DNA from 3 places in the Rahnella sp. JUb53 genome. Region 2 is predicted to be linked to each of the others. Evidence: riboswitches for the same ligand, from Rfam matches in the RefSeq annotation. Region 2 holds a riboswitch; each other region holds the start of a gene.
The links. Region 2 has a riboswitch for thiamine pyrophosphate ahead of thiM (hydroxyethylthiazole kinase). Riboswitches for the same ligand answer to the same signal wherever they lie in the genome.
Positions count from the first base shown of each region.

Region 1 (4,763 bases), on a different contig from region 2:
GGGCTATCTGATATTCGACCAGCTCCAAAGTTGGATAACTCAGAACAGCGACCGCCGCGCGGGTGACTTCACCGCCCTGCTCAAACCCGACATCCACACCGGCGATCAACGACGGTGTAGTGAATTCAGGCGGATCCTGCAGTTCTATCTGATCTGCAAGGATCCGTTGCTCTTCACGTAACGCGCGCGTGTCGATCATAACGCCATGTTACTCGTGATACTGGCGGGACAAGCTGTGTACCGCTTCCACAAAAGCGCCGGCATTTTCTGGCGGAACGTCCTGGTGGATACCGTGGCCAAGATTAAACACATGGCCATTACCTTTGCCGAAACCAGCCAGAATGGTTTCCACTTCCTGCTCAATCCGCACCGGTGAGGCGTAAAGCATGGAAGGATCCATGTTGCCCTGAATCGCCACTTTGTCGCCAACCCGACGGCGCGCTTCAGCAATATCGGTGGTCCAGTCCAGACCCAGCGCGTCACAACCCGTTGCCGCCATCGCTTCCAGCCACTGGCCTCCGCCTTTGGTAAACAAGGTCACCGGCACACGGCGGCCTTCGTTTTCACGGATCAGGCCATCGACGATTTTGTGCATGTAGTTAAGGGAGAACTCGCGGTAATCGCGAGGTGTCAGTACGCCGCCCCAGGTGTCAAAAATCATCACCGACTGCGCGCCCGCTTTAATCTGAGCATTAAGGTAAAGAATGACGCTGTCGGCCACTTTATCCAGCAACAGGTGCAAGGTAGACGGATCGGCGTACATCATTTTTTTGATTTTGGTAAAGGCTTTGCTGCTACCGCCTTCAATCATATACGTCGCCAGAGTCCACGGGCTACCGGAGAAACCAATAAGCGGCACTTCACCTTTCAGGTTTTTACGGATGGTACGCACGGCGTTCATCACATAGCCCAGCTCCATTTCAGGATCCGGAACCGGCAGCTTTTCGACATCAGCACGATTGGTCAGTGGCGAAGAAAAACGCGGGCCTTCACCGGCTTCGAAATACAGCCCCAGCCCCATCGCATCAGGAATGGTCAGGATGTCCGAGAACAGGATCGCTGCATCCAGCGGATAGCGACGAAGCGGCTGTAAAGTCACCTCACAAGCCAGTTCGGCATTCTTACACAGCGACATAAAATCGCCGGCTTCAGCGCGGGTTTCTTTGTACTCCGGCAAATAACGGCCAGCCTGACGCATCATCCACACCGGTGTAATGTCCACTGGCTGACGTAACAAAGCACGCAGGTAACGGTCGTTTTTCAACTCATTCATTCTTGCTCTTTCCTTCAATATTCGGGCCGCACGACAATCATATGACGGCATTCTATCACGCAAAACTGACGCTAGACCTCGTCGTCTTCGCTTTCTGCGCGGCACTGCGCAACTGTGTCTTCAATCAGACGACGGGCAATCGTGCCAGGCGGTGGCAGCTGTGGCAGCTGGTCAAAGCGGTACCAGTCAGCGTTAAGCAGCTCTTTCGGGTCGTGTTTAATATCGCCGCTGTCGTAATCCGCCATAAATGCCATCATCAGCGAATTGGGGAACGGCCACGGTTGGGAACTGACGTAACGGACATTCTTCACGCGGATATTACTTTCTTCCATGACCTCGCGAGCCACGGTTTCTTCCAGTGTTTCACCGACTTCAACAAATCCAGCCAGAACCGTGTGAATGCCATTACGATGACGGACGTGCTGCGCCAGCAAAATCTCATCACCTTTGCGGATTGCTACAATGATGCAGGGTGCAATCTGCGGGTAATAGCGTTCGCGACAATTCCCGCAAAGTGCGGCCCACTCGGTCTTACTGACGTGCATTTCATGCCCGCAGTATCCGCAGAACTTATGAGAACGATAAAACTCTGACAGCTGCACACCGCGCCCGACCAGCTGGAATAATCCGCGATCTTGATCCAGCAGCTGACGGGCGGAAACCATATGATTTGGCATTGTCTGACGGACCAGCCAGACAGGTTCACCCTGCCATTCGCCAATCTGACGCGCCGTTTTACCGGTCAGAGAATATTGTGCGGCGCTGCCAAACGGCAGTTCGCCCTCAGGCAGCCACAGCTTGCCTTCCTGGCTGATAACCCACCAGCCGTTATGTTGCTCAGTAATCTGTAATTCCATAATTGTTGTTGCATAACCTCGTCGGGACTGACAATCTGAGTAAGATATTCACATATTAGTAACTTTTAGTTACTTTTTTATCGCTCACGGAGTCAACCATGCTAAATCGTCTGGAAAGACTGACCCAACGCGTTGGTGGCAGTAATGAGTTAGTGGATCAATGGCTGCACGCGCGCAAAGAGCTGCTGGTTTCGTACTGCACTTTGGTCGGCCTGAAACCCAATAAAGAAAAACATACCCCTCTCAACGAAAAAGCGCTGGATAACTTTTGCCATAACCTGGTGGACTATCTTTCAGCCGGTCATTTCCATCTGTATCAGCGGATCATTGATGAAGTCGAAGGTGCGAACAGTCCGATAAAATTGCAGGCTGCGAAAATATACCCTGCACTGGAGCTGAACACTGAAGCTATCATGGCTTTCCATGATAGTTACACTGAAAATGATATTGATGATGACAATGCTTTCGCATTTCATTATGCATTATCCGATGTAGGTGAAGCGTTGGATGCGCGTTTTCAGCTGGAAGATCAATTGATTATTCTGGCATTTGACCGCAGCAATCATGAAGAAAAACCACCTGCAAATGAAGAACATCTCGCCAGACCGGCTTAACGCTTTGTCACATTAAAACTCTGCACCTGTTTGTAGTTTTAATTGTAGTTTTAGTTGTAGTTTCAAAAAACGCCTCCTATATTGAGGCTTCTTGTCGGAGTGCCTAGCGCATAATTTTCTCGCGAAGATTACGCCAGGCTGAGACCGTTAATTCGGGATCCGCGGAACCTGATCGGGTTAGTACCCGCGAAGGGAACAAGAGTAATGTTATGCGTTCAGCTCACTCTGGCATTCGCCTGCATCAGGCCGCCTGTGCTGCACCGCCCATTTTTACTCCTGCCGTAAACCTCCAGACAAGCAATTTTCCATCACGTTTTTTTGCGAGGAATTTGCTATGTCGAGTACCCAGAAACCCGTTATTTCCGAAAAGAAAGCGTCTAATCGCCGTGAACAACGCGCGCAGGCTCAGTCGTTTATCGACAGTCTGCAGGGCGAAGCCTTCCCCAACTCCCGCCGTATTTATCTTGAAGGTGACCGCAAAGATATTCGCGTGCCGATGCGTGAAATCCAACTCAGCCCGACACTGGTCGGCGGTGGCAAAGATAATCCGCAGTTCGAAGAAAACGAAGCCATCCCTGTTTATGACACCGCCGGATCTTACGGGGATCCGTCGGCAGTTATCGACGTGCATACCGGTCTGGAAAAATTACGTGCCCGCTGGATAAAAGAGCGTGCGGACACGGAGGAACTCCCACAGGTCAGCTCCGGCTTTACCCAGCAACGGCTGGCGGACGAAGGGCTGGATCATCTGCGCTTCGAACATCTGCCGCGTCCGCGAAAAGCCATGTCTGGCAAAAATGTTACGCAGCTGCATTACGCACGCAAAGGCACGATTACCCCGGAAATGGAGTTCATCGCCATTCGCGAAAACATGGGCCGCGAGCGGATCCGTGGCGAGATTTTGCGCCAGCAACACCCCGGTGAAAGCTTTGGCGCGCATTTGCCTGCCAATATCACCGCAGAGTTTGTGCGTCAGGAAGTCGCCGCCGGGCGTGCGATTATTCCTGCCAACATCAACCATCCTGAATCAGAGCCGATGATCATCGGGCGTAATTTCCTGGTGAAAGTGAACGCTAATATCGGCAACTCAGCGGTGACATCATCCATAGAAGAAGAAGTCGAGAAGCTGGTGTGGTCAACGCGCTGGGGCGCGGACACCGTGATGGATCTCTCCACCGGCCGTTATATTCATGAAACCCGCGAATGGATCCTGCGCAACAGCCCGGTGCCGATCGGCACGGTGCCGATTTATCAGGCGCTGGAAAAAGTGAACGGCGTGGCCGAAGACCTGAACTGGGACATGTTCCGCGATACCTTGCTGGAACAGGCCGAGCAAGGCGTCGATTACTTCACCATTCATGCCGGTGTCTTGCTGCGTTACGTACCGATGACGGCCAAACGTCTGACCGGCATTGTGTCGCGTGGCGGTTCAATCATGGCGAAATGGTGTCTTTCACATCATCGCGAAAGCTTCCTGTTCGAGCATTTTCGTGAAATTTGCGAAATCTGCGCTGCCTACGATGTCTCCCTTTCATTGGGCGACGGCTTACGTCCGGGCTCAATTCAGGATGCCAATGACGAAGCACAATTCGCTGAATTACGCACGCTGGGCGAACTGACCAAAATTGCCTGGGAATACGATGTGCAGGTGATGATCGAAGGTCCCGGGCATGTGCCGATGCAGATGATCCGCCGCAATATGACCGAAGAACTCGAGCACTGTCATGAAGCGCCGTTCTATACCCTCGGCCCGCTGACCACTGATATCGCGCCGGGTTACGACCACTTCACCTCCGGTATTGGTGCGGCGATGATTGGATGGTTTGGCTGCGCCATGCTGTGTTATGTCACGCCAAAAGAGCATCTCGGCCTGCCGAACAAAGAAGACGTTAAGCAGGGTTTGATTACCTACAAAATCGCAGCACACGCCGCCGATTTAGCCAAAGGTCATCCGGGTGCGCAAATCCGCGATAACGCCATGTCCAAAGCGCGTTTTGAATTCCGCTGGGAAGACCAGTT
Region 1 covers NZ_SLYT01000018.1:5,728-10,490, forward strand. The annotation lists gene nfi (deoxyribonuclease V) at 1-199, opposite strand, end outside; gene hemE (uroporphyrinogen decarboxylase) at 209-1,273, opposite strand; gene nudC (NAD(+) diphosphatase) at 1,345-2,130, opposite strand; gene rsd (sigma D regulator) at 2,229-2,744, shown strand; TPP riboswitch at 2,830-2,956, shown strand; gene thiC (phosphomethylpyrimidine synthase ThiC) at 3,079-4,763, shown strand, end outside.
Region 1: another riboswitch for thiamine pyrophosphate. It lies ahead of thiC (phosphomethylpyrimidine synthase ThiC); the one in region 2 lies ahead of thiM (hydroxyethylthiazole kinase).

Region 2 (4,763 bases):
GATAACTAGCTCTTAAAGCCCGCTGCTGTTGCAGGGGGCTTTTTTTATATCTGTTTTAATTGTTGTCATAGCCAATGACTTTGTTAGCTTTTCGCTTTAGGCACTATTGCCGATAGTGAAATAAAGATCCCTGAAATTGCTGAAAAAATGAGTGGAAAAATAAATGCATCAGAATTTCTCAGAGGATTATTTATATCCAGTAAAATAACAATAAAGAAAAGACTATTGGCAAAAGTGGCTGATGAAAATATTTCCCCTACTTTATATTGGAGGTTCTCCAGTGAAAATGCCGGTGTTTTTATCGAAAATGCATCCCATGTCAGATGAACAAAAATATAACTCACGCAGAGATAACAATAGAAGTGCGCAAGCTGATCTGAATTGACGGGAAGGTACCAGTGTAATTCTCGCAACTCACTTTCTCCGTATGCTCTTTAGATACAGGAGTGGCAACAACACCGCACCGATGGCCGCCATTGAAAGCAACAGTCTGTCCGTGACGATAAGTTCCGGTAGTGCAAGAGAAATACCGCCAGTGAATGCATATCCTGCACCTGCGCCGCCGAGTATGGCTTTGAAAAATGTCGTGATGTCGAATTCCATTTTTAATCTCCCTGATAACGAAAGGCAGATTACTCAAGTTTTAAAACACCTGCAAATTAAAACGGAATTTGTGATAGTTATATTTTCATAGTTACGAGGCCTGTTCCAAAAAACATAACGCCAGAATGCTGGGGAGATACCCTTGCATTAATAAATGTTCAGGTAACATAAAACGTTATTTCAGATGCGCCGTGAACCCATTTATCCCCGGTGTAATGTCCGGCTGCAGTGTCAGTACCGGAATATCACATCACCGCCATTTTGCTGACGGCATCCAGCGCGGATTTCCATTCATCAGTGGCTGCGTGAGTTTATTGCTGATTCAGTATGAAAAAAGGCAGCCAACTGGCTGCCCTGATTGTGATGCGGTGACGAAAATTACTCGTTAAACAACTTGGTGTCGTTCGCCAGACTATCAACCACGGTTTTCAAATCGTTCGCGGTGACTTTTTGTGTATCGTTAGAAACTTGTTTTCCGAAGCCTTTACGGACGACTTTAATTACCGGTTTACCGGTTGCTGAGTCAATCAGCTCGCCTTCGAAATACACTTCGGTATCACGCGTGCGGTGGCCGGTCGCGGTTTCAGTACCGGCAATGACCAGCGCAACCGGGATCACTTCATAGAATTGCAGACCTTCAGCCGAAGTATTCACACCGGTGATTGCACCTTTAAAGATCAAGGTACGCGGCCCCGCGTGATCTGTCAGAGGCAAACGCTCAGCGAGCGCAGGTTTCATACGGCTGTTAGCATAATCCAGAACGCCCTGCAGGGTTTCCTTGCTGATTTGCTCAGTAGGCTGAGGCTCCGGATAGAACTTAATCGGTTCGTATTTGATGTAGGAGTAGTTGGCTTTTTTGAACGAAGGGTCAATCCAGCGAAGAACGGGATTGCCACCTGCAGTTTTGACTTCCTTAAGGCCGGAATAGTCCCCCAGGAAACCAGAGAATTTATCCGCTTGAGTGACGTGGTTGGTACAACCGGCTAAAAACAGTACGCCAGCGACTGCAGCAACCTGCATCAGTTTTATTCTTTTCATTCGTACCCTCGAAATATTTTAAGGAAGACCAAGTATGTATAGCACTGTTGCGGAATTTAACCTGTTAACTACAAAGAAAAATTGATATCCGTCAGGATCGCAAAAAAACGGTTGTGTGAGGTAATCATTTCTTCTTCAATTATTTTTTTGATGAATGAAACAGATAGTATTCGCCCTTTGGACTTTCCCCTGTAGCCATGATGTTCCAGCCTTTTGACAGGTAAAAATCGACTGATTTTTTACTCTTTACTAAACATTTCAGAGAGCCCTGACGGGTAAACGTCTCTTCCGCCGCGCGAAGCAACGCCGAACCTGCGCCGGTTCCCTGATATTTGGGATCAACAAACAGGTTATGCAGGAAATCCTCCTGAGTGAAAATCGAGGCGAAGCCGAGCAAATGTCCGTCACGTTCCGCGACCAGTATCTTTTCGCCGATAACCGCACGATCAAAATCTTCCAGCTGAAAATCATCCTCCAGCCATGTCCAGGTGTGCTTTCGGGAGGCCAGATACAACGTGCGTAAAAACGGGCGGTCTGCTTCTTCATAAGGCCGGATTTTGAGGGGTGATGGCAAAGAAAGCTCCTGAGAATTTTTTATCATCAAAGTCTGTGGTTTAGGTTTGTTTTCCGATACTGCCAGTGAAGTGCGGCGAGTTCAATTACGTTGACTTAACGGTTTTATATCGCATTTCCTGATTGATCTTCTGACCCTCGCCACCAATAATGCTTCCTTGACTCGGGGTGCCCGCTGTAAAGCAGGGCTGAGATTTTACCCGTATTACCTGATCTGGATTATGCCAGCGTAGGGAAGTCAGGTATCTCTCCTGATACCGCCTTCTTTAGCGCCGGTAGGGAGACTTATGAATACCCGACCTACCTTGTTGCCCGGCTCTACAGCCGCCACTTCTCTGAAACAACTCCGCCTCTCTGCGCCGCTGGTCCACTGCCTGACCAACGACGTCGTGCAATCTTTTACTGCCAATGTCCTGCTGGCGCTGGGGGCGTCCCCGGCGATGGTGGTTGATCCCGCCGAAGCCGCGCAGTTCAGTGCCATTGCTGATGCTTTGCTGGTGAATGTCGGCACGCTGACCCGTCTTCATGCCGATGCGATGCTGGCAGCTGTTCACGCGGCTCATCAGGCCGGAAAGCCCTGGGTACTTGATCCCGTCGCTGTCGGTGGCCTGAGCTGGCGCACCGAATTTTGCCTTGAACTCATCACGCTTAAACCTGCTGCCATTCGTGGTAATGCGTCCGAAATTCTTGCGCTCAGCGGACTCAGCGCGTCCGGCCGTGGCGTTGACAGCGGTGATGACTCCCTGTCAGCTTTACCTGCCGCACAACAGCTGGCGCGTAACACCGGCGCGATTGTCGCTGTCACCGGTGAAACAGATTATGTCACTGACGGCGAACGCAGCCGGTCTGTAGCAGGCGGGCATCCGATGATGACCCGCATTGTTGGCACCGGATGCGCCCTGTCAGCCGTGGTGGCGGCCTTTGTGGCTTTACCGGGCGACCGGCTGGATAACGTTGCCGCTGCCTGTCGCGTGATGTCATGTGCCGGTGAACGTGCCTGTGCAGCCGTAAACGGACCGGGCAGTTTCACGCCTCAGTTCCTCGATAATCTGTATTTGATAGATGAGCAGTGGCTGAACGGGGAGGAGAGGCAATGAAACGGATTAATGCACTGACGATTGCCGGCACGGATCCGAGCGGCGGAGCGGGGATCCAGGCAGATTTAAAAGCCTTCTCGGCGCTGGGTGCGTACGGTACCAGCGTGATCACCGCACTGGTGGCGCAGAATACCCGCGGCGTGCAGTCAGTTTATAACATTGAGCCGGAGTTTGTTTCGGCGCAGCTGGATTCCGTACTGAGCGACGTTCGTATCGACAGCACGAAAATCGGCATGCTGGCAAACAGTCAGATTGTGGACGTGGTTGCGGAGCGGCTCAGACATTATCAGCCGCCTTTTGTGGTGCTGGATACCGTGATGCTGGCGAAAAGTGGCGATCCGCTGCTACTGCCGGAAGCCGTGGATGCCGTGCGCCGTTTGCTGATCCCGCAGGTATCCATTATTACGCCAAATCTGCCGGAAGCCGCCGCGTTGCTGGAGTGTGCGACTGCGACTAATGAAACCGAAATGCGGGAGCAGGGAGAAGCGTTACTGGCGATGGGATGTGGCGCGGTGCTGATGAAAGGCGGTCATCTGAGTGATGAGGAAAGCCCTGACTGGCTGTTTGAGGCAGGTTCACGCGAGCGGTTTACCGCGCCGCGTGTGGACACCCGTCACACCCATGGCACAGGATGCACGTTATCTGCGGCGTTTGCAGCATTGCGACCGCGGCATAACAACTGGGCCGATACCGTACGCGAAGCCAAAGAATATTTGCAGCAGGCGCTGATGCAGGCCGATTCTCTGGAGGTTGGTCACGGCATCGGCCCGGTCCATCATTTCCACCGCTGGTGGTAACAGCAGATTACGCGCGGCGCTGGGTTTCGCTCAGCGCCTGTTCAGCCTGATGAAATTTAGTCAGAGCCTGTTGCAGATGCACGGCGTCAAACGGGTTCAGCGGATAGAATTTCTCCTCTTTACGCGGACGCAGCATGATGCGGATTTTGTTCGCTGAAACCCTTTCAAACAGATAGCTGGCGATATCCTCGTTTTCTTCGTCCTTCCATGACAGCAGTAATGCCGCGTGCTCACCGGTGCGGCGGCCAATAAATTGTTCGTGCGACCACAAGCCTTCAAATTCGCCATCTTTTTGTAGTTTTTTACCGCTGAACCATGATGATTCTGCCAGTGTCCACAAAGCCTGTGGTGAGATTTCCTGATGTAACTGATGCCACAGCGGGCGGTTGTTGTCCATTTGCCAGCAGGCCATGCCGAGATAATCATTCAACTCGCGCCAGTCACTTTCCAGCCTTTCCCGTAATTCAGGATCCTGCACATGGATAAATTGTTGCAGGCCGGTCGCCTGTTCGCCCAGTTTGTTATAGGCAATGACGGTCATTGTGCGGGGCTTGCGACGGAAGGTCACCCACAACAAAAATTTAGGGATGCGGAAGGTAATCGCCTGGACGGTGAGTTTGTAACGGTTGCCACGGGATAGCACAAGGCCATTCGA
Region 2 covers NZ_SLYT01000012.1:134,115-138,877, reverse strand. The annotation lists gene EC840_RS22310 (hypothetical protein) at 415-603, opposite strand; gene EC840_RS22305 (DUF3313 domain-containing protein) at 982-1,641, opposite strand; gene EC840_RS22300 (GNAT family N-acetyltransferase) at 1,781-2,215, opposite strand; TPP riboswitch at 2,369-2,467, shown strand; gene thiM (hydroxyethylthiazole kinase) at 2,502-3,311, shown strand; gene thiD (bifunctional hydroxymethylpyrimidine kinase/phosphomethylpyrimidine kinase) at 3,308-4,108, shown strand; gene EC840_RS22285 (hypothetical protein) at 4,116-4,763, opposite strand, start outside.

Region 3 (4,763 bases), on a different contig from region 2:
CACTGACGGCAGGAAGAAAAGGATCATTAATATGCTGCCGACAAACACTGCGGCGGCACTCAGGTACATCGGCGTAAAGCCGTAATTCAGCGCCAGCATAAAAGAGAGCGGCGGGCCCAGCACCCACGCCAGCGAGAGCATCGCACGCATCATCGAACTGAACATCACCACTTCACTGGCGGAGCGATCCGCATGTTCACGCGCCAGCGCAAAGAGCTGCGGCATTGACGCATTGCCTATCGCCGCCAGCAATACGCCAACGGTGATCAGCACCAGATAATCGCGGCTAAAGGCAAATACCAGGCTGTTACCCAGCGCCATCAGGCAGCAGAACATCAGCAATTTCCGCCGGTCGCCTTTGTTATCGGAACGGTTAGCCAGCAAAAAGCTGATCGCGATCCCGGCGATGGCGTTAACGGTATAAAAGAATCCCACCCACAGTGGCCGGACCTTCACTTCGTTAGTCAGAAACAGACTCAGCGTCGGTGCCTGTAATGCACCCGCCACGCCGCACAGCAAGGAGACCACCAGAAAGGTGACATAAATACGATTAAAACGAGGTTTTGGCATGACGTCGTCCCTGAGAAATGAATGTCTTACAGCACAATATACAGTGTATACCCAAAACAGTTCGAGTTGCAGAAAGGCGGCAAGCGCACGGATCCCGATGAGCTGACACAGGTCAGTGATTCGGGTGAGTAAGAGCGGCCAACGCGTCTGTGGCTCGAAATGTGAAGGGTATACGAATAAAAAAACCAGTGAGTTTCCTCACTGGCTGGTGACAATACACCATTACTCAGAAAATCGAATTTAGTCAGACCTGAAGTCACAGTCGCCGGCGGTATTGCTCGTCGTCCAGCGTTTCCATATCCCACTGCGTAAGACGGGACAGAATATCCAGACGGTATTGCACCGGAACCCAGGACAGCCAGTCTGCATGATTTTTAGAGGCGTTCTTTTTGATGGCTTCAAAATAACGCTGATAGAAACGGGCGTTCAGACTGCGTTTCATGCTGACCTCCGGTGATTCACAACAGGCTTTCGTTGAGAAACAGTATCAGCGTAATATGAGGAAAGATAAATTGATGAAAATTGCCCGTGGAGTTCCTCCTTTATGTCCTCGTCCCGTTTGCAACAACAGTTCATCCGCCTGTGGCAAAGCTGTCACGGTGAAGACACTGAAACGACGCTACAGGCACTGTCGGAAGTTCTGAGTTGCTCACGCAGACACATGCGCTCGTTGCTCAGCACCATGCAGGAACAGGGCTGGCTGACGTGGGATGCAGAAGCCGGACGCGGCAAACGTTCCACGCTGAAATTTCTGTATACCGGCCTCGCACTCCAGCAACAGCGCGCCGAAGAGCTGCTGGAGCAGGATCGTATTGATCAGCTGGTACAACTGGTCGGCGACAAAACCCTGGTGCGCCAGATGCTGCTTTCCCAGCTCGGCCGCAGTTTCCGTCAGGGTAAGCATATCCTGCGTGTGTTGTATTACCGTCCGCTGATTAATCTGCTGCCCGGTACCATGTTACGCCGCTCTGAAACCCATATTGCCCGGCAAATTTTCAGCGGCCTCACACGCATAAATGAGGAAAAAGGGGAAGTCGAAGGCGATTTAGCCCATCACTGGCAGGAAATTTCGCCGTTGCAATGGCGTTTTTATCTGCGCCCTGCCATTCATTTTCATCACGGCCGTGAACTGGAGATGGTGGATATCATTGCTACCTTCACCCGGCTGAAAACGCATCCGCTGTTCAGTAATCTGAAATCAGTCACAACGCCCACGCCAAATGTTATTGATATCCACCTGAATGAACCCGATCGCTGGCTGCCGTGGCTGTTCGGCAATATCCACGCGATGATCCTGCCGCAGGAGTGGCAGTCGCTGCCCGATTTTGCCCGCCATCCGGTCGGTACCGGCCCTTACGCCGTGGTGCGTAATCTGAAAACCCAACTGCGCATCCGCGCCTTTGATGATTATTTTGGCTTCCGGGCGCTGATTGACGAAGTAAATATCTGGGTGTTGCCGGAACTGAGTGAAGAACTGGTGCATTCCGGTGTACAGCTACAGGCCGATGAATCTGGCAAAAGCGAACTGGAAAGTCGCCTGGAAGAAGGCTGCTATTTCCTGTTATTTGACCAGCGTTCGCCGGTCGGACAATCCGCGGAAACCCGTCAGTGGTTGTGCGATTTACTTAATCCCATCGCCTTACTGAATAATGCCGAACCGATTTATCAGCGCTACTGGTCGCCGGCTTACGGCCTGCTGCCACGCTGGCACCATAAAGCGCCACAACCGCGTCCGCCCAGACCGCAAAACCTGACCCAGGTGACACTGACATTTTACGGCGAGCATTCCGAGCATCAGGCGATCTGCAATGCGCTGCAGCCGCTGCTGGCGTCCGAAGGCATTGAGCTGATTATTCAGGTCGTGGATTACGCGGTCTGGCACCGCGGTGACGCCAAAAGTGATCTGTGGCTCGGCAGCGCCAACTTTACCCTGCCACTGGAATTTTCACTGTTTGCGCATTTCTATGAATTACCGCTGGCGAAACACTGCTTCAGTGAAGAAATGGAAGATGACGCCGCGCAGTGGCATGCGGGGAATTTATCGATCGCCAAATGGAGTCAGAAACAAACGGTCAGCCATCAGATCCATCCTCTGTTTCATCACTGGCTGGTGTTGCAGGGGCAGCGCAGTATGCGCGGCGTGCGTATGAACACCCTCGGCTGGTTCGACTTCAAATCCGCGTGGTTTGCGCCGCCGGACAGTTAATCGGACTATCGCATCGCGCCGTTAGTCTCTAGAATGACATCCGTTCTCAACGGGGTGCCAGCACTTGTGAAAGCAAGTTTAAATATGGCTGAGACCTGATACCCGTCGAACCTGATCCGGTTAACCCCGGCGGAGGGATTTGAGACTGCGTGATGCTTACTCAAAATCCTTTGCCCTTTCATTTTTTTTGGAGCGCAAAGTTGAAAAAATTATTGTCCTGCCTGCTGTTACTTTCTGCACCTGTCTTCGCGGCAAAACCTGTCCTGACGGTTTATACCTATGATTCTTTCTCTGCCGACTGGGGTCCGGGCCCGGCGATCAAAAAAGCCTTTGAAGCCCAATGCGGCTGCGAGCTGAAATACGTTGCGCTGGAAGACGGTGTCTCTTTGCTTAACCGTCTGCGGATGGAAGGCAAAGACAGCAAAGCCGACGTGGTTCTCGGGCTGGATAACAACCTGTTGCAGGCAGCTGAACAAACCGGATTATTTGCCAAAGCGCCGAAAACCGCTGCCAGACTGACCGTACCAGGCGGCTGGGACAACACCACGTTCGTGCCTTACGATTACGGCTATTTCGCGTTCGTCTATGACAAAAACAAACTGAAGAACCCGCCAAAAAGCCTCGATGAGCTGATCAACAGCGACCAGAAATGGAAAGTCATTTACGAAGATCCGCGCACCAGTACACCGGGTCTGGGCCTGATGTTGTGGATGCAAAAAGTCTATGGCGACAAAGCACCGCAAGCGTGGGAAAAACTGGCGAAGAAAACCGTTACCGTCACCAAAGGCTGGAGCGAGGCTTACGGTTTATTCCTCAAAGGTGAAAGCGATCTGGTGCTGAGCTACACCACGTCTCCGGCTTACCACATCGTGGAAGAGAAGAAAGATAACTACGCGGCAGCAGATTTCACCGAAGGCCATTATATGCAGGTCGAAGTGGCGGGTCAGTTGGCGAACAGCCAGCAACCGAAACTGGCTGAAGAGTTCATGAAATTCGTTACTACGGAAGATTTCCAGAAAGTGATCCCGGCCGGCAACTGGATGTATCCGGTGATCAACACCCCGCTGCCTGACGCTTTTAAACAGCTGACGATCCCGGCTAAATCCCTGCAATACAGCGCACAGGATGTCGCCACTCACCGTTCACAATGGATCCAGGCATGGCAGAACGCCGTCAGCCGTTGATCCCGCGCTGGTTGTGGCCGGGCGCCATCGCCTCGCTGCTGATGTTGCTGGTGGCTATGCTGGCGTTAGGCTCTCTGTGGCGTCATGCGCCACAGATGAGCGGCGCCTCGCTGTGGCAGGATCCTTATCTCTGGCATGTGATCCGCTTTACCTTCTGGCAGGCGCTGCTTTCGGCGCTCTGTTCTGTGCTGCCCGCCATTCTGCTGGCGCGTGCGCTGTTCCGCCGCCGCTTCCCCGGACGTCAGCTGTTACTACGTTTATGCGCGATGACGCTGGTATTACCGGTTTTGGTGGCAGTCTTCGGCATTCTCAGCGTTTACGGACGACAGGGCTGGCTGGCGCAGATTTGCGGCTGGCTGGGCGTGGATTACCGTTTCTCGCCTTATGGTTTACAGGGCATTTTACTGGCTCATGTGTTTTTCAATCTGCCACTGGCAGCCCGACTCTTATTGCAGGCGCTGGAGAATATCGCCGTCGAACAGCGTCAGCTGGCTGCGCAGCTTGGGATGAACGCCTGGCAGCAATTTCGCTTTGTTGAATGGCCTGCCATTCGCCGGCAGATTTTCCCCGCCGCTGCATTGATTTTTATGTTGTGCTTCGCCAGCTTCGCCACGGTGCTGTCGCTGGGCGGCGGTCCGCAGGCGACCACCATTGAACTGGCGATTTTTCAGGCGTTAAGTTACGACTACGATTTAAGTCGCGCGGCCACGCTGGCGCTAATCCAGCTGTTTTGTTGTCTGGCGCTGGTCTTGCTCAGCCAGAAACTCAGTCAGGCGTTGCCGGTCGGACAAACGCATTCTCAG
Region 3 covers NZ_SLYT01000009.1:126,237-130,999, reverse strand. The annotation lists gene EC840_RS19560 (MFS transporter) at 1-570, opposite strand, end outside; gene sgrT (glucose uptake inhibitor SgrT) at 827-1,012, opposite strand; gene sgrR (HTH-type transcriptional regulator SgrR) at 1,115-2,776, shown strand; TPP riboswitch at 2,817-2,932, shown strand; gene thiB (thiamine ABC transporter substrate binding subunit) at 2,977-3,960, shown strand; gene thiP (thiamine/thiamine pyrophosphate ABC transporter permease ThiP) at 3,936-4,763, shown strand, end outside.
Region 3: another riboswitch for thiamine pyrophosphate. It lies ahead of thiB (thiamine ABC transporter substrate binding subunit); the one in region 2 lies ahead of thiM (hydroxyethylthiazole kinase).